DNA from 4 places in the Blastococcus sp. SYSU D00669 genome. Region 1 is predicted to be linked to each of the others. Evidence: riboswitches for the same ligand, from Rfam matches in the RefSeq annotation. Region 1 holds a riboswitch; each other region holds the start of a gene.

What was found. Region 1 has a riboswitch for cyclic di-AMP ahead of ACI8AF_RS14020 (LysM peptidoglycan-binding domain-containing protein). Riboswitches for the same ligand answer to the same signal wherever they lie in the genome.
Region 2: linked by a shared signal. The riboswitch ahead of ACI8AF_RS13060 (aggregation-promoting factor C-terminal-like domain-containing protein) and the one ahead of ACI8AF_RS14020 (LysM peptidoglycan-binding domain-containing protein) in region 1 are both predicted to bind cyclic di-AMP.
Region 3: linked by a shared signal. The riboswitch ahead of ACI8AF_RS20150 (M23 family metallopeptidase) and the one ahead of ACI8AF_RS14020 (LysM peptidoglycan-binding domain-containing protein) in region 1 are both predicted to bind cyclic di-AMP.
Region 4: linked by a shared signal. The riboswitch ahead of ACI8AF_RS23210 (hypothetical protein) and the one ahead of ACI8AF_RS14020 (LysM peptidoglycan-binding domain-containing protein) in region 1 are both predicted to bind cyclic di-AMP.

What each region holds. Positions count from the first base shown of each region.
Region 1 covers NZ_JBJGZV010000017.1:93,566-99,173, reverse strand. Annotated here, with positions in the region: gene rpsO (30S ribosomal protein S15) at 91-360, opposite strand; gene ACI8AF_RS14040 (bifunctional riboflavin kinase/FAD synthetase) at 490-1,467, opposite strand; gene ACI8AF_RS14035 (branched-chain amino acid aminotransferase) at 1,470-2,609, opposite strand; gene ACI8AF_RS14030 (antibiotic biosynthesis monooxygenase family protein) at 2,677-3,006, opposite strand; gene larB (nickel pincer cofactor biosynthesis protein LarB) at 3,058-3,732, shown strand; cyclic di-AMP (ydaO/yuaA leader) riboswitch at 3,900-4,044, shown strand; gene ACI8AF_RS14020 (LysM peptidoglycan-binding domain-containing protein) at 4,053-5,177, shown strand; gene ACI8AF_RS14015 (ATP-dependent sacrificial sulfur transferase LarE) at 5,239-5,608, opposite strand, start outside.
Region 2 covers NZ_JBJGZV010000016.1:24,449-30,056, reverse strand. Annotated here, with positions in the region: gene ACI8AF_RS13080 (flavin-containing monooxygenase) at 1-196, shown strand, start outside; gene ACI8AF_RS13075 (SDR family NAD(P)-dependent oxidoreductase) at 213-1,040, shown strand; gene ACI8AF_RS13070 (hypothetical protein) at 1,417-1,620, shown strand; gene ACI8AF_RS13065 (class I SAM-dependent methyltransferase) at 1,677-2,330, shown strand; cyclic di-AMP (ydaO/yuaA leader) riboswitch at 2,447-2,602, shown strand; gene ACI8AF_RS13060 (aggregation-promoting factor C-terminal-like domain-containing protein) at 2,873-3,646, shown strand; gene ACI8AF_RS13055 (YkvA family protein) at 3,740-4,144, shown strand; gene ACI8AF_RS13050 (glycoside hydrolase family 13 protein) at 4,141-5,608, shown strand, end outside.
Region 3 covers NZ_JBJGZV010000032.1:40,018-45,625, forward strand. Annotated here, with positions in the region: gene rsmI (16S rRNA (cytidine(1402)-2'-O)-methyltransferase) at 1-206, opposite strand, end outside; gene ACI8AF_RS20135 (dolichyl-phosphate-mannose--protein mannosyltransferase) at 260-1,798, shown strand; gene ACI8AF_RS20140 (hypothetical protein) at 1,867-2,001, shown strand; gene ACI8AF_RS20145 (enoyl-CoA hydratase/isomerase family protein) at 2,054-2,848, shown strand; gene ACI8AF_RS20150 (M23 family metallopeptidase) at 2,855-4,078, opposite strand; cyclic di-AMP (ydaO/yuaA leader) riboswitch at 4,090-4,235, opposite strand; tRNA gene ACI8AF_RS20155 (tRNA-Ala) at 4,404-4,477, opposite strand; gene ACI8AF_RS20160 (hypothetical protein) at 4,566-5,279, opposite strand; gene ACI8AF_RS20165 (GNAT family N-acetyltransferase) at 5,436-5,608, opposite strand, start outside.
Region 4 covers NZ_JBJGZV010000044.1:5,956-11,563, reverse strand. Annotated here, with positions in the region: gene ACI8AF_RS23220 (MMPL family transporter) at 1-745, opposite strand, end outside; gene ACI8AF_RS23215 (TetR/AcrR family transcriptional regulator) at 751-1,350, opposite strand; cyclic di-AMP (ydaO/yuaA leader) riboswitch at 1,534-1,689, shown strand; gene ACI8AF_RS23210 (hypothetical protein) at 1,896-2,762, shown strand; gene ACI8AF_RS23205 (cation diffusion facilitator family transporter) at 2,786-3,715, opposite strand; gene ACI8AF_RS23200 (cation transporter) at 3,712-4,416, opposite strand; gene ACI8AF_RS23195 (ArsR/SmtB family transcription factor) at 4,416-4,745, opposite strand; gene ACI8AF_RS23190 (hypothetical protein) at 4,853-5,164, shown strand; gene ACI8AF_RS23185 (DUF4032 domain-containing protein) at 5,199-5,608, shown strand, end outside.

The DNA.
Region 1 (5,608 bases):
CGTCTGCGGACGGCGGCGGGTCGTCGCGTCCCGTGCGGCGGGTGCCGCACGAGAGAGGGGACCGCCCGGTGGACGGTCCCCTCGTCGTGCTTACCGGCGCAGCCCGAGCCGCTCGATGAGCGAGCGGTAGCGGTTGATGTCGGTCTTCGCCAGGTAGTTCAGCAGCCGCCGGCGGCGGCCGACCAGCAGGAGCAGGCCCCGCCGGCTGTGGTGGTCGTGCTTGTGCTGCTTGAGGTGCTCGGTCAGGTCGCTGATCCGGCGGGTCAGCATCGCGACCTGGACCTCCGGCGAACCGGTGTCGTTCTCGACCGTCGCGTACTCGGTCATGATCTGCTTCTTGACAGCGCTCTCGAGCGCCATAGGACGGCCTCCTGGCCAGGTCACGTGTGGCCCCCGGTCTGGGTCACGGGGGCAGCCTGCACACACGTCGGGTTCGCCGACGCCGGGTCCACGGTACCAGCGGGCCGATCACCCCCTCCGGGGCGCGGGTCAGCCCGGCTCGGGGACGTCCAGCAGCACCCGGGTCCGGCGCACGTCGTCGTCCATGGCCGCGACGAGGGAGGCGACGTCGGCGAAGGCCGCCATGCCGCGCAGCCGCGAGACGAACTCGACCCCGACGTGCTCGCCGTACAGGTCGCCGTCGTAGTCGAGGACGAACGCCTCCACCGTGCGACGGCTGCCCTGGAACGTCGGATTGGTGCCGACCGAGATCGCGGCGGGGTAGCGCTCCTTGCTCGCCCCGCTGCGCGGGTCGCGCAGCACCAGGTGGCCGGCGTAGACGCCGTCGGCCGGGATCGCCGTGAACGGCGGGGTCTCGACGTTCGCCGTCGGGTAGCCCATCGCCCGGCCCCGGCGGTCCCCGCGGACGACGACGCCGTCCACCCGGTGCAGCCGGCCGAGCGCCCTCGCCGCGGTCTCCACGTCCCCCGCCGCCACGCAGGCGCGGATGTAGGTGGAGGAGATCGTGACGTCGTCCTCCCCGCCGTTCCCGCCGACGGCCGCCAGCGGCAGGCCCTCCACCGTGAAGCCGAAGCGCCGGCCCTCCTGGGCGAGGCTCTCCACGGTGCCGGCGGCCTTGTGCCCGTAGGTGAAGTTCTGGCCGACGACGACCTGGGCCGCGTGCAGGTGCTCGACGAGCACGGTGTGCGTGAAGGTCTCCGGCGAGAGCCGCATGAACTCCTGGGTGAACGGCAGCACGCACATCAGGTCCACGCCGAGCTCGGCGACCAGCTCGGCCTTGCGGTCCATCGAGGTGAGGATCGCCGGGTGCGAGCCGGGCCGGATCACCTCCGCCGGGTGCGGGTCGAAGGTGAGCAGCAGGCTGGGCCGGCCGAGCGCGCGGGCACGCTCGACCGCTGTGCCGATCAGCTTCTGGTGCCCCCGGTGGACCCCGTCGTACATCCCGATGGTGACGACGGTGCGGCCGAGGTCGGCCGGGGTGGCGTCGAGCCCCCGCCAGCGCTGCACGCTCAGGAGACCCGGTGCAGCCAGCCGTGGGTGTCGGGCACCCGGCCGTGCTGGATGTCGAGGAGGGACGCGCGCAGCTCCATCGAGAGCGGACCGGGGCTGCCGTCGCCGATCACGAAGTCGCCGGTGCGGGCCCGCACCTCGCCGACCGGGGTGATGACGGCGGCGGTGCCGCAGGCGAAGGTCTCGGTGACGGTGCCGTCGGCGACGCCCTTGCGCCACTCCTCGACGCTGAACCGCCGCTCGGTGACCCGGTGGCCCTTCTCCCGGGCGAGGGTGATCAGCGAGTCGCGGGTGATGCCGGGCAGCAGGGTGCCGGTGAGCTCGGGGGTGACCAGCTCGGCGTCGGCGCCGGAGCCGAGGACGAAGAACAGGTTCATCCCGCCCATCTCCTCGACGTAGCGCTTCTCCACCGCGTCGAGCCACACGACCTGGTCGCAGCCGGCCGCGATGGCCTGCTCCTGCGCCAGCAGGCTGGCCGCGTAGTTGCCGGCGCACTTGACGTCGCCGGTGCCGCCGGGCGCCGCGCGGATGTAGTCCTCGGAGAGGTAGACCGACACCGGCTGGACGCCGCGGGCGAAGTACGGGCCGGCGGGGCTGGCGATGACCAGGAACAGGTACTCGTTGGCCGGCCGGACGCCGAGGAACGGCTCGGTGGCCAGCTGGTAGGGCCGGATGTAGAGGGTCTGGTCGGGGCCGGTGGGCACCCAGTCGCGGTCGGCGTCGACGAGCGCGTCGACGGCGGCGATGAAGGCCGACTCGGGCACCGGCGGCATGGCCAGCCGCTTCGCGCCCCGCACGAAGCGGGCGGCGTTGGACTCCGGCCGGAAGGTGGCCACGCTGCCGTCGGGCTGGGCGTAGGCCTTGAGCCCCTCGAAGATCGACTGCGCGTAGTGCAGCGCCGCGGTGCTCGGGTCCATCTGCAGCGGCGCGTACGCGGTGAGCCGGGCGTCGTACCAGCCCTGCCCGGTGCGGTAGCGCGCGACGAACATCGAGTCGGTGAAGTGCTTGCCGAACCCAGGGTCGGCCAGCACCTGCGTGCGCTCGGCGGCGGGGCGGCGCGGCACGTCCTCCACGACGACCGGCACGCCCTCGGAGAACACCCGGTCGGTGGTGCGGCTGTCGGCGAGCGTGTCGGTCATGGCTCCTACCTGCACGTGCGGGGGCGAGGCGGGCGCACCGGCCCGCCTCGTCACAGTATCCCGCTCGTCAGGCCGTGCCCGACTTCGGACCCGTGCTCTCGATGACCTCGTAGCTCCACAGGTGGTGGGAGTCGCTGGCCGCGGGGGCGAGCTCGCTGCCGCCGCCGGAGTGGGCGCGCGCGAAGTCCTGGCCGCTCTCCCAGGCCCGGTAGGCCTCCTCGCTGCTCCACCGCGTGTAGACCAGGTACTGGTCGGTGCCCTCCTGCGGGCGCAGCAGCTCGAACCACTCGAAGCCGTCGGTCTCCTCGACGGCCCCGGCCCGGCCGCGGAAGCGCTCCTCGAAGCGCTCCTGCTTGTCCTTGGGCACGGTGATCGCGTTGATCTTGACGATGCTCATGGCCGGTGCCCTTCCCGTCGCGGCTGGTGATCAATCCCGCATGCTCTAGGCGTGGACTCGCAGCGCACCGCACACCTGGGGTTCGCCCGGCTCGACGTCGACCGGGCCGAGCGGACCGGGACGCCGGAGGTGGTCTACGCCGCGGGCAAGACGCCGGAGCAGACCGTCGCCTGCCTGGCCGGTCTGCTCGAGGCCGGCGCCCCGCTGGCCTGGGCGACCCGGGTGGACGACGCCACCGCCGCCGCCGTGGCGGCCCGCTGGCCCGACGCCGTCGTCGACGCGGAGGCCCGCTGCGCCTTCGTCGGCACCCTGCCGGAGCCGTCCGGTGACGTGCTGGTGCTCACCGCCGGCACCTCCGACGCTCCGGTCGCGGCCGAGGTGGCGGCGACGCTGGCGGCGGCCGGTGTGCGCTGCCACCGGGTCGACGACGTCGGGGTGGCCGGGGTGCACCGCGTGCTCGAGGTCGCCCCGGACATCGCGGCGGCCGACGTGGTGGTCGTCGTCGCCGGCATGGACGGCGCCCTGCCGAGCGTGGTGGCCGGGCTGACCGACCGGCTGGTCGTCGCGGTGCCCACGTCGGTGGGGTACGGCGCGGCGTTCGAGGGGCTCGCCGCCCTGCTCACGATGCTCACCGCGTGCGCTCCGGGGGTGCTCGTCGTGAACATCGACAACGGCTTCGGGGCGGGCGTGGCCGCTGCCCGCATCGCCCGTCGGCCGGACGTGTGAGCCGGCTTTCACAGGTTGCGGCTGACCAGTCCGTTCGCAGGCGACACGCCGAGGTGTGACCGCCGTCACGGCGACAGTTCACATAACCGCTCGTAGCGTTTTGGCTGCGCTCAGCAAACGGAGAGCGTGACGCGCCGGTCCGCCAAACCCTGTCCACCGGCTCGCGTCATCCGGAACAGCTTCAGGACAGGGGTGGGGGACCCACGTTCGCGGCGCGCGGGGGGCGCGCCTGGGGGTGAAGCCGCGTTGCGCGGCCGGGCACCGATCGCCCGAACCCGACAGCTCACCTCGCCGGCGGTGATCGGAGATCACACATCCCCATGGCAAAGCATCGCGCGCCCCGCTACGTCCGCACCAAGAAGGCCCTCGTCAAGGCCCCCGTCGCCGCCGGAGCCACGGCCGTCGGGCTCGGCATACTCACCACCCCGGCCAACGCCGCCACCACGCACGACTGGACCGGCGTGGCCCAGTGCGAGTCGAGCGGCGACTGGAGCATCAACACCGGCAACGGCTACTACGGCGGCCTGCAGTTCAGCCAGTCGACCTGGGAGGCCTACGGCGGCACGGGCTACGCGCCCCGCGCCGACCTGGCCACCCCGGCCCAGCAGATCGACGTCGCCGAGAAGGTCCTCGTCGGGCAGGGCATCGGCGCCTGGCCGACCTGCGGCAAGCACCTGACCGAGGGCACCACCCCGGCCGCCGCCCAGGCCCCCGCCGCCCCCGAGGCCCAGCCGGCCCCGGCCCCCGCCCCGGCCGCCGAGTCCACCGAGGCCGACGGCCACGGGCAGCACGCCGCCCCGGCCGGCGACTACACCGTCGTCCGCGGCGACACCGTCGCGAAGATCGCCTCCGCCCACGGGCAGGCGTGGCGCGACCTCTACCAGCGCAACGTCGACGTCATCGGCAGCAACCCGAACCTGATCTTCCCGGGTCAGGTGCTGCTGGTGTCGGCGACGGTCGACACCGCCCCGGCCCCCTCGGGCTCGGTCGGCGACTCGGCCCCGGTCGAGGCCCCGGCCGCGCCGGCCCCGGCCCCCGCGCCGGCTCCGGCCCCGGCCCCGGCGCCCGCGCCGGCCTCCGTCACCGCGCAGATCACGAACACCGCCGGCGCCACCAAGCCCCAGGCGCAGGCCGCGGCCGACAACGTGGTCACGAACGTCGCCGGGGCCGCCGGCATCACCATCGGCGGCACCCGCGCCAGCGCGGTGGACCCGCACGGCCACCCGTCCGGCCTGGCGCTGGACTACATGGTGATGTCCGACGCCGCCCTCGGCGACGCGATCGCCCAGTACCACATCGACCACTGGGCCGAGCTGGGCGTGGAGTACATCATCTGGCAGCAGCGGATCATCACCTCGCCGGGCGCCGCGTGGAAGGCGATGGAGGACCGCGGCAGCGCCACGGCCAACCACTTCGACCACGTGCACGTCAACTACGTGGGCTGAGCCCCACCGGCACGCGACAGCGGCCCCTCCCCGGCGACCGGGGAGGGGCCGCTGTCGCGTGTCAGCGGTAGCGGACGGGGTCCGGCAGCAGCTCGTTCATCGAGCCGGAGCGGAAACCGCGCGGGTCCAGCTCCACCCGCGCGAACCCGCCGACGGCGGCCAGCAGGTCCGGTCGCGCCCGCACGGCCAGCACCAGCGCGGCGTCGACCTCCACCCGTGCGACGTCGGCACCGAGGTCGCGTACCCGCAGGTCGCGCACCGGCAGCCCGGCACCGGTCAGCGCGGCCCGCAACGACGCCTCGGCCGCCTCCACGCGGGCCAGGCCCTCGGCGCTCACCGGGACGCCGTACGCGATCCGGCTGGCCAGGCACGCCGCGGCCGGCTTGTCGGCCAGCGGCAGCCCCCAGCGCCGGGCGGCGGCGCGGACGTCG
Region 2 (5,608 bases), on a different contig from region 1:
GGCGACGCCGGTGCCGCCGCCGGAGGGCGCGAGCGCGCCGTTCCTCGACCTGACGTCCGGGTACGTGCAGCGCAGCCTCGCGCAGCTGCCGAAGCAGGGGTCGCGGGCGCCCTGGCGGCTGCACCAGAACTACCTCAAGGACGTGCGGCTGATGCGCCGCGGCCCGCTCGAGGACGAGGGCATCCGCTTCTCGTGAGGCGGCCCTTCTTCTCGTGAGGCGGCCCTTCGTCTTCACCGGCGCGACGGCGGTCGTCACCGGTGCGGCCAGCGGGATCGGGGAGGCGCTGGCGCACGCGCTGGCCGCCCGGGGCAGCGACCTGGTGCTGCTCGACCGCGACGCCGGACGGCTGGACGGCGTGGCCGGGGACGTGCGGGTGCTGAACCCCGGCCGCGCGGTCACCACCCACGTCGTCGACCTGGCCGACGACGCGGCGACCCGGGCGGTGGGGGAGCGGCTCGCCGCCGAGCACCCCGGGACGACGCTGCTGGTCAACAACGCCGGGGTGGCCCTGGGCGGGCGCTTCGACGAGGTGACCCTCGAGGAGTTCGACTGGGTGCTCGACGTCAACTTCCGCGCCGTCGTCCGGCTGACGCACGCGCTGCTGCCGGTGCTCGAGGCCAACCCCGGCGCGCACCTGGTCAACGTGTCGAGCATCTTCGGCATCCTCGCCCCGCCCGGGCAGGCGGCGTACGCGGCGAGCAAGTTCGCCGTCCGCGGCTTCTCCGAGGCGCTGCGGGCGGAGCTGGCCGGCGACGGCGTGGGGGTCACCGTCGTCCACCCCGGCGGCATCCGCACCCGGATCGCGGAGTCGGCGCGCGTGGGCTCCGGCGTCGACGCGGCCGAGGCCGCGCGCGGGCGGGAGCGGTTCGCCAAGCTGCTGCGCATCCCGCCCGAGAAGGCCGCCGCGCAGATCGTCGACGCCGTCGAGCGGCGCCGCCCGCGGCTGCTCATCGGGGCCAGCGCGAAGCTCCCCGACGTCCTGGTGCGGCTGTTCCCCGGCTCCTACGGCCGCCCGCTCGCCCGCCTCGCCCGCCGCTGAGGCCCGTCCCTGCGGCAACCGTGTGCGCAGAGCGGCGTCCCGGGCGCCGTCGCTCTCAGTCGGCGCACACGGTCGGACGGCGGTGTCCACAGATCCCGGTTCAGCGCTCCGCGGCGTCGTCCCGGCGGCGAAGGTCGACGCGTGCTGCGTGACGTCGACGCCCTCGTCGGGCCGGACGGCTGGACGACGTGGGAGCGCCTGACCGGGCGGATCACCCCGGCCACGGTGCGGGCCCGGGTCCGATCCGGCCGACTGGTGTGGCTGGGCCCCGGGATCTACGCGACCCCGGTGGCGGCGGGGGACTGGAAGGTGCGCGTCCACGCCGCGGCCCGGGCGCAGGGCGGCGCCGCCAGTCACGCGACCGCGCACCGCGGGCGTGGACTGGCACCTGCGCCGGGTCGAGGGCATCCCGGTCACCTCGGTGGAGCGGTCGCTGGTCGACGCCTGGGGCGTTCCGGCGGGGACCGGGCGCGCCGCCGTCCGGAGTGCCGTCATCGATGCCGTCCGCCGTCGGTCGTGCCGGATCGGGGCGCTCGAGGCGGAGCTCGCGCTGCGTCCCCGGTTGCCCGCTGACTGGTAGCGGCAGGGCCCGGAACTGCCAGTTGGCGCACACGGTCGGCGGGGAAGGATGGCGTCGTGCCGCCCGTCGTGACCGCCGCCTTCGTCCGCGCCCACACCCGCCCGGCGCAGCCGTCGCTGGTGCCCGAGGTGACGCTGCAGGTGGCCGACGACGTCGTCGCGCTGTGGGACGCCATGGAGGCGGAGCACGGGGGTGGGTCGGGAGAGGGCATGGCGCAGCCGCCGTTCTGGTCGGCCGCCTGGCCGGGCGGGCAGGTGCTGGCCCGGTTCGTCCTCGACCGCCCGGACGTCGTCGCGGGGCGGCGGGTGCTCGACCTGGGCTCGGGCAGCGGACTGGTGGCGATCGCCGCGGCGCTGGCCGGCGCCGGCGACGTGCTGGCCAGCGAGGTCGACCCCTACGGCCTCACGGCGATCGAGGTGAACGCCGCGGTCAACGGGGTGCCCGGCATCCGCGCCACCGGCGACCTGCTGGGCGGGCCGCCGCCGGAGGTGGACGTCGTCCTGGCCGGCGACGTCTGCTACGACCGCGAGATGACCGAGCGGGTGCTGCCGTTCCTCGATCGCGCGAGCGCGGCCGGCGCGGAGGTCTACATCGGCGACCCGGGCCGGATGTACCTGCCGGCCGACCGGCTCACCGAGGTCGCCGCCCACGACGTGCCGGAGACCGAGGGGCCCGGCATCCGCCGGACGACGGTGTGGCGGTATTCCTGAGCCGTTCCGCGACGCTTCTCACCCGGCAATCTCCCGCCCCCGATTGTCACGAACCGATCACGGCCGTTACCGTGGCTCCCGCCCGCACCGGTCGTCACATCCCCACCGGGGAGTCCGAGCGGGCGCCGCCGAGTCGCCCTCCGGGGCGAGCCGGGGACCCACCGCAGTACTGGGGTGAATCCGCACCCGCGGCCCGTCGAGGGCCGGGGTCGGTAGGGCTGCTTCCCGCCCGAACCCGTCAGCTAACTCGGTAGGCGGCCGTCGGAAGAACGGAGAGCCGCCCCGATGGCGCGCCCTTGCCCCTGCACCCCCGCACGTTCCCGCAGCACCCGGCCAGGCCGGATGCGGGTGTGCCCGCGCATCTGAGCGCACGCGGCCGTCCCTGACGTCGCCGCCGCCGCGGGCCACCGCCCGAGCACCCCGCTCGACCGGCTCCTCGCCGCCTCCCGGTGCCCCGCGCCAGCCCTCGCTGCCCGCACGCCCTCCGCGCAGCACGGCCTCCCGCCCTGCTGCGTCGTACCCCCACCGGAGCACCGCAACCCATGAACCTCCGCACCACCATCGCCCGCACGTCCGCCTCCCGCCGCCGGCTGCCCGCCCCGTCGCGCCGTCCCGGCCTCTACCTCGGAGTGGCCGCCGCCGGCGCGGTCATGGTCAACGTGCTGGTCGGCGCCGACCCCGCCGCCCAGGCCGACGCCGGGTCCACCCAGTCGGTCGCCGTCGCCCAGGCCCTCGGCCTGTCCGCGCAGTCCGGGCCGGCCCGGGTGACCGAGGACGACCTCGCGCCGCTGGAGGACCTGGCCGCCAGCCGGTCCACCCGCGAGGACGCCGAGACCGCCGCCGCGCAGGCCCAGGCCGCCGCCGAGCAGGCCGAGCTCGAGCGGCAGGCCGCCGAGGCCGCGGCCGCGCAGGCCGCCGCCCAGGCCGCCGCGGAGGCGGCCGCCGCGCAGGCCGCTGCCGAGGCCGCGGCCGCCGAGCAGGCGGCCGCCGCGGAAGCCGCCGCGGAAGCCGCCGCGCCGGCCCCGGGCGGCTCGTACCAGGACTACGCGCTGGCGCAGCTCGGCGGCGACGCCTCCGAGTTCTCCTGCCTCGAGAAGCTCTGGGGCCGGGAGAGCGGCTGGAACCCGAACGCGCAGAACCCGACCAGCACCGCCTACGGGATCCCGCAGTTCCTCGACTCGACCTGGGCGAGCACCGGGATCGCGAAGACCTCCGACCCGTACCGCCAGATCGACGCCGGCCTGATCTACATCAACGAGCGCTACGGCTCGCCCTGCGGCGCCTGGGCGCACAGCCAGTCCACCGGCTGGTACTAGCAGGACCCCTCTGCCCCCACCGCTCGCACGCTCGCGGCGGGCCCCTGCAGAGGGGCCGTTCCAGCGTGTGTGGCGGTGGGGGAGGATCGCGGCATGCGGGGATGGCTGACCGGTCTCGCGATCGCCGCCGCCGTCATGGTGGTCACCTGGGCCGTGCTGATCCTGCTCGCCCGGCGCCTGCCCGAGGGGACGGCGAAGGAGCTGGCCCGGTTCCTGCCCGACTGCGTCACCACCGTGCGCCGGCTGCGGGCGCACCCCGCCGTCCCGCGCCGGGCCAGGCTCGCCGTCGGGTTCGCCGGGCTGTGGGTGCTCTCGCCGATCGACCTCATCCCGGAGTTCCTGCCGGTCATCGGGCCCCTGGACGACGTCGTCGTCGTGGCGCTCGCGCTGCGCTACGCCGCCCGGCAGGTGCCTCGGGAGGTCGTGCTCGAGGCGTGGCCCGGCAACCCCCGGCTGATCGAGCGGCTGCTCGGCGCCGCCAAGGAAGGGATCGCGTGACCTCGTCGGGAGACACCGCCCCGTGGTGGACCAGCGCCGTCGTCTACCAGATCTACCCCCGCTCCTTCGCCGACTCCGACGGCGACGGCATCGGCGACCTCGGCGGCGTCCTGCAGCGGCTGGACCACCTCGCCGACCTCGGCGTCGACGTCCTGTGGCTCTCGCCGGTCTACCCCTCGCCGCAGGCCGACAACGGCTACGACATCTCCGACTACCAGGACGTCGACCCGCTCTTCGGGTCGCTGGCCCAGCTCGACGAGCTCATCGCCGCCCTGCACGCGCGCGGCATCAGGCTGGTCATGGACCTCGTGGTCAACCACACCAGCGACGAGCACCCCTGGTTCGTCGAATCGCGGTCCGGGCCGGACTCGCCGAAACGGGACTGGTACTGGTGGCGGCCGCCGCGCGCCGGCCTGGCCGCCGGCGACCCCGGCGCCGAGCCGACCAACTGGGCGTCGTTCTTCTCCGGGTCGGTGTGGGAGCTCGACGAGGTCAGCGGCGAGTACTACCTGCACCTGTTCGACCGCAAGCAGCCCGACCTCAACTGGGAGAACCCCCAGGTGCGGCACGCGGTGTACGCGATGATGCGGTGGTGGCTCGACCGCGGGGTCGACGGCTTCCGCATGGACGTCATCAACATGATCTCGAAGGACGTCGGCCCGGACGGCGCGCTGCACGACGGCCCCCCGATCCCCGGCACCGGCCTCGGCGACGGCTCGGCGTCCTACCTGTGCGGGCCGCGCATCCACGAGTACCTGCAGGAGATGCACCGCGAGGTCTTCGCCGGCCACGAGAACCCGCTGCTGCTGGTCGGCGAGATGCCCGGCGTCACGGTCGAGGAGGCGCGGCTGTTCACCGACCCGGCCCGGGCCGAGGTCGACATGGTGTTCCAGTTCGAGCACGTGGGCCTGGACCACGGGGTGTCCAAGTGGGACCTGCGGCCGCTGCGCATGCGCGACCTCAAGGCCTCCTTCGGCCGCTGGCAGGCCGGCCTCGCCGACGTCGGCTGGAACTCCCTCTACTGGGACAACCACGACCAGCCGCGGGCGGTCTCGCGCTTCGGCGACGACTCGCCCGAGCACCGCCGGGACTCCGCGACCTGCCTCGCCACGCTGCTGCACCTGCACCGCGGGACGCCGTACGTCTACCAGGGCGAGGAGCTCGGCATGGCGAACTACCCGTTCGCCTCGATCGAGGACTTCCGGGACGTCGAGTCGGTCAACCAGCACCGGACGGCGGTGGCCGGGGGAGCCGACCCCGCAGAGGTCCTCGCCGGCCTGCGGAAGATGAGCCGCGACAACGCCCGGACGCCGGTGCAGTGGGACGCCACGCCCACGGCCGGGTTCACCACCGGCACGCCGTGGCTGCCGGTCAACCCCGACCACGTCGGGTGGAACGCCGAGGCCCAGCGGGACGACGACACCTCGGTGCTGGCGCACTACCGGCGGCTGATCGCGCTGCGCC
Region 3 (5,608 bases), on a different contig from region 1:
CCGGGCAGCCGCGCCCGCTCCACCGACTCGTGGAAGGTCACCACCCGCCCGGAGAGCGAGACGGAGAGGTCGGCCGCCAGCCGGTGCAGCCGCCGGGTGTCCTCCACCGCCAGCACGTCGGCCGACGCCATCGCCTCCCGCAGCCGGGGCCCGACGTCGCCGGGCTGGCCCAGCGGCGCGCCGCCCAGCACCAGCCGTCCAGTCACGCCCGCAGCCTGTCACGACGGCGCCGGCCCGGCCGCCACATACCCTGGCCCCCATGGCCGTGCCGGTGGACGAAGCCGCGCCGGCGGCACCCCCCGACGAGCCGCCCGCCGTCGCGGCGCCCGCGCGCGCCCGCCGCTGGCCGCCGCCACGGCCCCGGCGCGACGGCCACCCGCCGCTGCCCACCGACCGGCGCCTGTCGTGGGCGCTGGCGCTCGGGCTGGGCCTGGTCAGCTTCGTCGTCCGCCTGTGGGACATCAGCTACCCCGCCGACGAGCTGTTCGACGAGGCCTACTACCCGCCCGAGGCCCGCGAGATCCTGATCTGGGGCTTCGAGTACAACCGCGGCTACACGTTCATCGTCCACCCGCCGCTGGGCAAGTGGCTGATCGCCGGCGGGGAGTGGCTGTTCGGCTACAACTCCTTCGGCTGGCGGTTCCCGTCGGCGGTGGCCGGCTCGATCGCCGTCGTCGTCCTGGTCCGGCTGGCCCGCCGGCTGACCGGGTCCACCCTGCTGGGCTTCCTGGCCGGGCTGCTGCTGGCCCTCGACGGCTTCTCGTTCGTCATCTCCCGCACCGGCCTGCTCGACGTCTTCCTCCAGGTGTTCGTGGTGGCCGCCGTCGCGTGCCTCGTCGTCGACCGCGACAAGGTGCGGGAGCGGATCCGCGCCGCCGGGCCGCTGACCACCGGGTTCCGGCTGGGGCCGCGCGGCTGGCGGATCGCGGCCGGGTTCCTGTTCGGCTGCGCCTGCGCGGTCAAGTGGAGCGGGATCTGGTTCCTGGCCTTCTTCGCCGTCCTGTCGCTGTTCTGGGAGCGCGGCGCGTGGCGCGGCGCCGGCGTCGGCAGCCCGACCCGGACGACGCTGCGCCGCGGCCTGCCCGGGGCGCTGTGGGCGCTGGCCGTCGTGCCCGTGGCTACCTACATCGCGAGCTTCACCGGCTGGTTCCTCGGCGAGACCAGCCAGGGCCGGCACTGGGCCGACCAGCACCCCGAGACGTCCTTCCCCTTCATCCCGGGCCCGCTGCGCTCGCTGTGGCACATGCACACCGAGTGGTGGACGTTCCACAACAACCTGTCCAGCCCGCACCCGTGGGAATCGGGCCCGTGGTCGTGGCTGGTCGACGGCCGGCCGATCCTGCTGTGGAACCCGCAGGGCCTGACCGACGAGTCCGGCGGGCAGGTCGTCCGCTACATCCTCATGGTCGGGACGCCGACCCTCTGGTTCGCGTTCGCGCCCGCGCTGCTCTGGCTGGTCTGGCGGATCGTCGCCCGGCGCGACCCCGCCGCGCTCACCGTGGGCGTGGCGATCGCCGCCGGGTGGCTCACCTGGTTCCTCAACCCCGAGCGGACCATGTTCATCTTCTACATGGCCCCGGTCGTGCCGTTCTTCGTGCTGGCGGTCACCCTCGCCCTGCAGGACGTGCTCGGCGCCCGGCACCCCGAGCCCTGGCGGCACCAGCTCGGGCTGGGCGCGGTCTGCCTGTACGTCGCCGTGGTCGCGGCGACCTTCGTCTTCTTCTACCCCGTGCTCACCGGCCAGCCGCTGCCGCACGCGGAGTGGCTGCAGCGGATGTGGTTCCCGTCATGGTTCTGAGGAGCGAGCGCACCAGATAGTTGGGCCCGTGCGTCCGTCGTCGCGCCGTCCTGACCACCGGGCGCCGGGTGCCGGCCCGGGCCGACGCCGAGCCGGCCGGGGCCGGGCCCGGCAGTCCGGACGACGTCGCCCGCGAGGTGGCCGACGAGTTCGGCGGCGCCCCGGGCGCCATCGACGAGGAACACCACGCCGTGCGGCCCTGATCGACCCTCGCCTACGGTGACCCCGGCAGGCGCAGACGGCGGGAGGACGGCGATGACCTCGACCGACGAGCGGCCCCGGGTGCTCACCGATGTCGACGGGCACGTCTGGCGGATCACGCTGGACCGCCCGGAGGCCGGCAACGCCCTCGACCCGGCGCTGGCCCACCAGCTGGCCGCCGCCCTGCGCGACCGGCCGGCGCAGACCCGGGTGGTGCTGCTGCTCGCCAACGGGCCGCGCTTCTGCGTCGGCGGCGACATCGGCTACTTCGTCGCCGCCGACGACCCCGGAGCGCAGGTCGGGCAGCTGGCGCACGACTGGCACGAGGTGATCCGGCTGCTGCTGCACTGCCCGGTGCCGGTGCTCGCCGGGGCGCAGGGCGCGGTCGCCGGCGCCGCGGTGGGGCTGATCGGCGCCTGCGACATCGTGGTCTGCGGCCGCTCGGCGAAGATCCGCCCCGCCTACCTCGGGATCGGGTTCTCCCCCGACGGCGGGTCGTCCTGGGCCCTGACCCGCGCGCTCGGCGCACCGCGGGCGCTGGACCTGCTGCTCACCGACAGCGCGCTGAGCGCCGCCGAGGCGCACACCTTCGGCCTGGTCAGCCGCCTGGTCGAGGACGAGGACCTGCACAGCGAGGCGATCGCGCTGGCGCACCGCGTGGCCGCCGGACCGGTGCGGGCGATGGTCCGCACCCGCGCCCTGGTCCGGCGGGCCGCCGTCCGCACCCTCGACGAGCAGCTGGACGACGAGGCCCGCCTGATCGCCGAGTCCGCCGCCGACCCCGAGGGGCGGGAGGGCGTGCGGGCCTTCCTCGAGAAGCGGAAGCCCGACTTCCCCGGCGCGGCCTAGCGCCCCTCAGCAGCCGCCGATCGAGATCCCCCGCGCCGTCAGCCACGGCACCGGGTTCACGCGGTTGGCGTAGAGGCCGCCCATGTGCACCTCGAAGTGCAGGTGCGGGCCGGTGGACTGGCCCTTGTTGCCGACCTCGGCGATCTGCTGCCCGGCCGACACCACCTGGCCGGCGCTGACGAAGAACCGGTTGACGTGCCCGTAGAGGGTGATCGACCCGTCGCCGTGCTGCACGTAGACGGCCTGCCCGAAGCCGTTGGCGGCGCCGGCGTGCAGCACCGTCCCGCCCTCGGGCGCGTAGACCGGCGTGCCGATCGGCGCGGCGATGTCGACACCCTGGTGCATCGTCCCCCAGCGCGGCCCGTAGCAGGAGGTCACCCGGCCGACCGTCGGGGGGACGGCGCCGCCGCCGGCCGCCGCGGCGGCGACCGTCTGCGCGGCGGCCTGGGCCGCGGCCTGCTCGGCCGCCTCCCGCTCGGCGAGGTCGGCGTCCGGGTCGCTGGAGCCGGTGGCGGCCAGCAGCGCGATCTCCGCCTCGCGGAGGGCGGCCTCGTGCGCGGCCTTCTCGGCCACCGCGGCGTCGTAGGACTGCTGCGCGGCGGTCAGCCGGGCGGCCGCGGCCTGCTCGGCGGTGGCGGCGTCCCGGGCGAGGGCGTCGCGCTGGGCGACCGCCTCCCGGGCGACCTGGTCGGCCTGCTGCTGCTGGGCCTCCACGACCTCGTGCTCGGCGAGCGTCTCGGCCCGCTCGTCGCTGAGCAGGTCGAGGGTGAGGGCGCGCTGCAGCACCTCCTCGGGACCCCCCTCGCCGAGGAAGACCATGGCCGAGCCCATGGGGTGCTCGCCCATGTAGCTGCGCCGGCCGAGGTCGGCGACGTCCTCGCGGGTCTCGGTGACCGCGGCGGTGGCCGCGGCGAGCTCGGCGGCGGCCGTCTCGGCCGCGGTCTGCGCCTCGGTGAGCGCCGCCTGGGCCTGGATGCTGGCGTCGGAGGCGGCCTCGGCCTCGACGGTGAGCCGCTGCAGCTCCGTCTCGGCGGTCGCCACGAGCGCCGTCAGGCGGGCCACCTCGGCGGCGGCGACGCGGGCGTCGTCCGCCGGTGCGGCCTGGGCGTGGCCGCCCGACAGCAGGACGGCGAGGCTCACGGCGACGGCCACGATCCCGGACTCGGAGGTCCGGGAACGGCGCTTGTTCGTGTTCTGGGCAGGGCTGTGCGGGCGGTGCAGGGTCGCCAAGACCGGCGGGCTCCTTCTTCCTCGCCGCCTACCGGGTTAGCTGACGGGTTCGGGCGGGAAGACGCCCTACCTGCGCACCCCCGTGCGCGCAGGATTCACCCCAGAGGAACCATGGGTCCCCGGTCCGACCCGAGGGTCGGTTCGGCGGGGCCGGCCAGTGCCCAACGGGTTGCTGGGACGTGGTGCAGCCGGACCGCCGGGAACGGTACCCCAGATCACGGCGCGATCACGAACCGAGAGCTCACGCCCCACGAGCCACACCGGGAACCACCCGGAAGACGACGACGCCGCCGGGGCGGGTGCCCCGACGGCGTCGGCGGAAGGGTGGAGCTGAGGGGATTTGAACCCCTGACCCCCTCGATGCGAACGAGGTGCGCTACCGGACTGCGCCACAGCCCCTCGGACGGAAAGACTACCTTCCGCCGGCGGCCCTCCTGCAGGGGCCCGCCGCGAGCTCGCGAGCGGTGGGGGGCAGGAGGGCCCGTTCTCAGCCGTTGACGACCCGGGCCGGGCGGTACTCGTCGATGTCGGCGAAGCCGATGTCGTCGTCGTCCAGGCCCACGACGGCGCTGTTCTGCCAGCCGGCCGGGGCCGCGGTGCGGGCGGCCACGACCCGGCCGGGCCGCAGCGGGTGCACCGGGGCCAGGGGCAGACTGGGGTGCGGCAGCGACGGCAGCGCCTCCTGCACGCCCGTGGGCTGCTCGGCCACGGCCGGCACCGCCGCCGGCCGGCGCTCGCTCGCCCGCGGAGCGGTGGAGGAGAGGAACGCCTCCCGGGCAGCCTGCCGCGCCGCCCGGCGGGCGGCGAGCCGCTCGCGGCGGGCGGTCCGGCGCAGCACCAGCACGTAGCCGACGACGGCGAGGTCGAGCAGCAGCTGCGCCGGCCACACCCAGGCGCTCACCAGCAGCGCACCGGCCAGGCCGAGCAGCGCCAGCGCGACCAGGGCCGCGAGGGTCCGCCGGCGCAGCTTGTGCACGTCCACCTTGAGCTCGCCGGTGGCGTGCAGCGCCTCGCGGTCGATGGCGACCCGCTCGGTGTCGGCGGTGACCACGGGGTCCACCGTGCGCCGCCGCTGCAGCGTGCGGCCGGTCGAGGCCAGCCCACCCCGGGCCGACTGCGAGTCGCCGCGTGTCACCACCATGGGCACCAGCACGACGAACCACAGCACGACCAGAGCGGCCAGCAGCGCGCCCGATCCCATCTGAACACCACCTGTCACACGAGTCACCGGCCTCGGCAGGTTATGCAGGAAGTTCACCCGACGCGGGGAGGCGCGCTGGAGTGTCGCGATGCGTGTCGTGGAACGGGTGTGACGACCGGGTCGGCGTGTCGACATGAGGACCGCGCGCGGGGCGGGTCAGCGTGGTATGCGCTGCCGCCAGCGGGTCAGGACGCCGCCGGGGACGTCCTCGGCGAGCAGCGCGAAGGTCAGGTGGTCGCGCCAGTCGCCGTCGATGTCCAGGTAGCGGCGCAGCAGCCCCTCGCGGGTGAAGCCGAGCCGCTCGACCAGCCGCTGGCTGGGGCCGTTCT
Region 4 (5,608 bases), on a different contig from region 1:
GCGCGTAGTCGATGCCGACCGCGAGGCCGAGCATCGCGGCCAGGATCGGGGTGGTCGACGACAGGTCGGTGAACCCGGTGGCGATGGTGATGCCCATGACGCCGATGCCGACGCCGATCGCGGCGGTCAGCAGGTTCATGCCGGCGACGAGCAGCGAGCCGTAGGTGACGGCCAGGACCACCAGGGCGATGACGACGCCGATCGCCTCGGCCGGGCCGCCGACGTGCGGCACCTCCTGCACCGCCTCGCCGGAGACCTCGACGGTGTACCCGGAGGAGCGGGCGTCGGCGACGGCGTCGAGCAGCGCCTCCTGCTCGGCGGGGGTGACCTCGCCCGGCGCCGCGTCGTAGGTGACGGTGCTGTAGGCGGTGTCCTGGTCGGCGTTGACGCCCGGCGCGGCCGGGTCGAGCGGGTCGGTCGCCGACGTCACGCCGGGCAGCTCGCCCAGGGTGGCGACGAGCTCGCCGATCGCGGCGGCGCCCTCGGGCGTGGTCAGCGTCGCGCCGTCCGGTGCCGCGACGACGACCCGGGCCGTGGCCCCGCCGCCGAGACCGCCGAACTCCTCGTCGATGCGCTCCAGCGCCGTCGTGGACTCCTGCCCCGGGATGGAGAACTGGCTCGTCGTCTCCCCGGCCAGGGTCGCGGCGCCGACGCCGCCGGCCACCAGGACGGCCAGCCAGACGAGGACCACCCCCACCCGGTGGCGGTGCGAGAACGCCCCGAGTCGGGACAACAGAACAGCCATGCGGATCAGGCCTCCACCTGGTCGGGGTCGGGGGGAGCGGCGCCGGGTCGGCGGTGGCCGAGCGCGTCGAAGCAGGTGGCGACGATGTGCGGCCGCCACTCGGTGGTCCGGTTCTCGCGGTGCGCGGCGAGGGTGAGCACGGCCAGCGCGGTGAGCGCGCCGACGACGCGCACCACCCGCTCCGACACCGGCTCCTCGGGGTCGATGCCGAAGACCTGCAGGGCCATGGCACCCACGGCGTCGAGCTCGGGGACGGCGGTGTCCACCTCGCGGTTGGTCAGCGGCGCCAGGAGCAGGGCGACCAGACCGGGGTGGGCGAGGGCGACGTCGACGACGACCTCGACCGCCCGGCGGTCCCGCGCGGGACCGTCCGGCAGGTCGCCCACCTGGTCCAGCACCCGCCGGCCGAGGGCGGCGGCCTGGGCGAGCACGGCCTCCTGCAGCGCGTCCTTGCTGGGGAAGTGGTGCAGCAGCCCTGCCTTGGACAGCCCGACGGCGTCGGCGACCGCCTGGACGGAGGTCTTCGCGAAGCCGGTACGGGCGAACAGCGCGGCCGCGCGGTCGACGATGCCCTCGTCGATCCGCTGACGGAACGGTCGTGCCACGGGGACACCGTACGGACCGGGCCGACCATTTCGGTAGGCGAACCGACCGAAATGGTCGGTAACGTCGCTCACACCGATCGGCGCGACCTGACGGTTTCCGACGCCGCCGATTGTCACGGCTGCATAACGTGGCTACCGTGGCTCCCGCCCGTCCCGGCCGTCACATCCCCAGCAGGGGAGACCGGGCGAGCGCCGCCGAGTCGCCCTCCGGGGCGAGCCGGGGACCCACCGCAGTACTGGGGTGAATCCGCACCCGCGGCCCGTCGAGGGCCGGGGTCGGTAGGGCTGCTTCCCGCCCGAACCCGTCAGCTAACTCGGTAGGCGGCCATCGGAAGAACGGAGAGCCGCCCCGATGGCGTGCCCCAGCACCACCGCACGGATCTGCTCCGCCCGGTCCCGCCGGACCCGGGTGCGCCCGCGCAGCTGACCACCCCGCGACCGCACCCGCGCGGCCGTCGCCCGACGCCGCGTCCCGGGCCCACCCGCCGCAGTCCCGCCCCGTCCGGGCGGCCTGCGCCCAGCACACCTCTCGGAGCAGTTCCCCCATGGATCCCCGCACCACCTCGTCCGGCCGCGCCGCCGGGCGTCGCACCGCCCGCTCCCGCCGCCGCGTGCCCGTCCCGGCGCGCCGACCGGGCATCTACCTCGGCGTGGCCGCCGCCGGCGCCGTCCTCGTCAACGTGCTCCTCGGCGCCGACCCGGCAGCCCAGGCCGAGGCCGGGTCCAGCGAGTCCGTCGCCGTCGCCCAGGCCCTCGGGCTGACCGCGCAGTCCGGACCGCTCGAGGCGCGTGAGGTGGACCTCGCGCCGCTGGAGGACCTGGCCGCCAGCCGGTCCACCCGCGAGGCCGCGCAGACCGCCGCCGCGCAGGCCCAGGCCGCCGCCGACCAGGCCGTGCTCGACCGGCAGGCCGCCGAGGCCGCCGCCGCCGCGCAGGCCGCGGCCGCCGCCCAGGCCGCCGCCGAGGCGGCCGCCGCCGCCGCTGCCGAGGCCGCCGCCGTCGAGGAGGAGGGCGGTGCGGTCTCCTCCAGCACCGCCGCGCCGTCCGGCGTCGCCGTCATCAGGAACACCGCCGGGGCGCACAAGGCCGTCGTCCAGCGCGCCGCCGACGCCGTGGTGACCAACGTGCCGGGCGCGGGCTCGATCACCCTGGGCGGCACCCGGGCCAGCGCGGCCGACCCGGGCGGTCACCCCTCCGGGCTCGCACTGGACTACATGGTGCTGACCGACGCCGCGCTCGGCGACGCGATCGTCGACTACCACATCGCGCACTGGGACGAGCTCGGCGTCGACTACATCATCTGGCAGCAGCGGATCCTGCAGTCGCCGGGCGGCTCGTGGTCGACGATGGAGGACCGCGGCGGTGCCACGGCCAACCACATGGACCACGTGCACGTGAACTACCGGGGCTGACCGCGACCCCGCCCGGAGGCGGGTCAGTCGTGCGCGGTCAGCTCGTGGGACGCGTGCGCCGGTGACTCGAGCTGGAAGGTGGAGTGCTCGACGCTGACGGCGAAGTCGCCGGCGAGCGAGGCCTGCAGCCGGTCGAGGATCTGCGGTGCGTGGCCGTCGTGGAAGCAGGAGTCCTCCACCACGACGTGCGCGGACAGCACCGGCAGGCCGCTGGTGATCTGCGAGGCGTGCAGGTCGTGCACCTCGACGACGTGCGGCACCTCGAGCAGCCGCCGGCGCACCTCGTCGAGGTCGAGGCCCGGCGGCGTCGACTCCAGCAGGACCGAGACGGTCTCCCGGAGCAGCGACAGGGTGCGCGGCACGATGAGGACGGCGATGAGCAGCGACGCCACGGCGTCGGCCTGCTGCCACCCGGTGAGCGCGATGACGCCCGCCGAGACCAGCACCGCGACCGAGCCGAACGCGTCGGCGAGCACCTCGAGGAACGCCGCGCGCAGGTTCACGTCGGAGCTGCGACCGCCGCGGGTCAGCACGACCAGGGCGACGACGTTGGCGGCCAGGCCCACCGCGCCGAAGACCAGCACGCCCGCGGCGGCCATCTCCGGGGGATCGGCGAGGCGGCGGACGCCCTCGACGAACACGTAGACCCCGACGGCGAGCAGGACGGCGGCCTGCAGGGTGGCGCCCAGCACCTCCGCCCGGCGGTAGCCCCAGGTCCGCCGGGCCGTCGCCGGCCGGAGTGCCAGGGTGGCCGCGACCAGGGCGATCGCCAGCCCGGCGACGTCGGTGAGCACGTGCCCGGCGTCGGCGAGCAGCGCGAGGCTGCCGGTGAGCAGCGCGCCGACGAGCTCCACCACGAGCACGGTCGCGGTGAGGGCGAGCACGACCGCCAGCCGCCGCCGGTGGTCGGCCGTCCCGCCGTGCCGGTGGCCGTGCGCGTGCCCGGCGCTCACCGGCCGGCCTCCCCGCGGCAGCAGTCGCAGCCGGGGCCGTCGTCGTCCGCGGGTCCGGCCAGGGCGGCGGCGGGGGAGCAGCAGGCGTCGCCGCGCCAGGCCGCGCGCCCCTCCCTGACCGCGACGGCGGCGATGACGAGGGCGGCGACCGGGTCGGCCCACGCCCACCCGAACAGGCTGTTGAGCGCCAGGCCGGCGAGCAGCACCGCCGAGAGGTAGGCGCACAGCAGGGTCTGCGTGGAGTCGGCGACCGCCGAGGCCGAACCGAGCTCGCGGCCCGCCCGCCGCTGGGCGGTGGAGAGCACGGGCATGACCGCCAGGCTGACCGCCGCGAGCACCAGCCCGACCGCGGAGTGCTCGGCCTCCCCGGGCCCGAGCAGCGCCCGGACGGCGTCGACGGTGACGAAGGTCGCGAGGGCGAAGAACGAGACGGCGATGACGCGGAGCGCGACCCGCTCGCGCGCCTCGGGGTCGCGGCCGGCGAACTGCCAGGCGACGGCCAGCGCCGAGGACACCTCGACCACCGAGTCGAGCCCGAAGCCGATCAGCGCCGACGACGACGCCTGCGTGCCGGCGCCGAGCGCGACGACGGCCTCGACCGCGTTGTAGGTGATGGTCGCCGCGACCAACCAGCGGATCCGCCGCGCCAGCAGCGCACGCCGCGCCGCGGAGCTCGCCAGCGACCCGGGCGTCGCGGTCATCAGCAGCAGTCCCCCACCGCCGCGGACGGGCAGGCGCTGGGATCGACGGCGAGGACGACCCCGAGCAGGTCGTCGAGGGCGTGCGCCAGGCGCGGCTCGGCGAGCTCGTAGCGCGCGCGCCGCCCCTCGGGCACGGCGACGACGAGCCCGCAGCCGCGCAGGCAGGCCAGGTGGTTCGAGAGGTTCTGCCGGGTGACCCCGAGCTCCTCGGCCAGGTCGGAGGGGTAGCCGGGTCGTTCGCGCAGCGCCAGCAGCAGCCGGGTCCGCGTCGGGTCGGACAGTGCGTGGCCGAACCGGGCGAGGACGTCGGCGTGCGCGACGGGCATCATGGCGCGGACTGTACAGCGGACGCTGAACCGACGGGAGCCTGCCCGGCACGTCCGTCCTCCCGGGCCGTCGCCGCCGGCCCCAGCGCGCCGGGCTAGGGTCGTGAACCGTGCCGACACCGCCGCCGGGAGATCCAGCCGAAGCCCCCGCGGCCCCGCCGATCCCGTCCTTCGAGTCGCTGCGCGCGCCCCGGCGGCGCACCACCGCGATGGACGTGCTGGCCCCCGCCCGGGAGCCCGCGGCCGCCCCGGAACCCGTGGCGGCCCCGGAGCCCGTGGCCGCCCCCGCGCCCGCGCCGACCCCCGCCCCGTCGGCGCCGCGGCCGCCCGAGTGGGGCGACCTGGTGCACCTGGGCGTCCGGCTGCTGCGGTGGTCGGCCGGGATGCCGGTGCGCTGCGTGCGCCGGCTCCTCGGCGGGTAGCACCCCGTCGCCGCTCCCGGCAGGAGGTGCGCCGATGCGCTTCGTGTTCAGTCCCCCCGCGGAGGCGGCGACGGCCCTGCTGGCGCTGCCGTGGGAGCTGCCGCTGGCGCGGTGGCCGGCCGACCTGCTGGTCGAGATCCCGCAGAGCGGGCGTGCCCGGCACGTCGTGCGCTTCGTCGCGGAGTCCGGCCAGGTCTTCGCGCTCAAGGAGCTGCCCGAGGAGCCCGCCCGGCGCGAGTACCGGGTCCTGCGACACCTCGCCGAGCTCGCCGTCCCGGCGGTGACCGCGATCGGCGTCGTCGTCGACCGGCCGGCCCCCGCGGGAGCGGCGCTGGTCACCCGGTTCCTCGACTACTCGTCGTCCTTCCTGACGCTGTTCGCCAACCCCCGGTGCGGCCAGCTGACCGCGCGGGTGATGAACGCCCAGGTCGAGCTGCTCGTCCG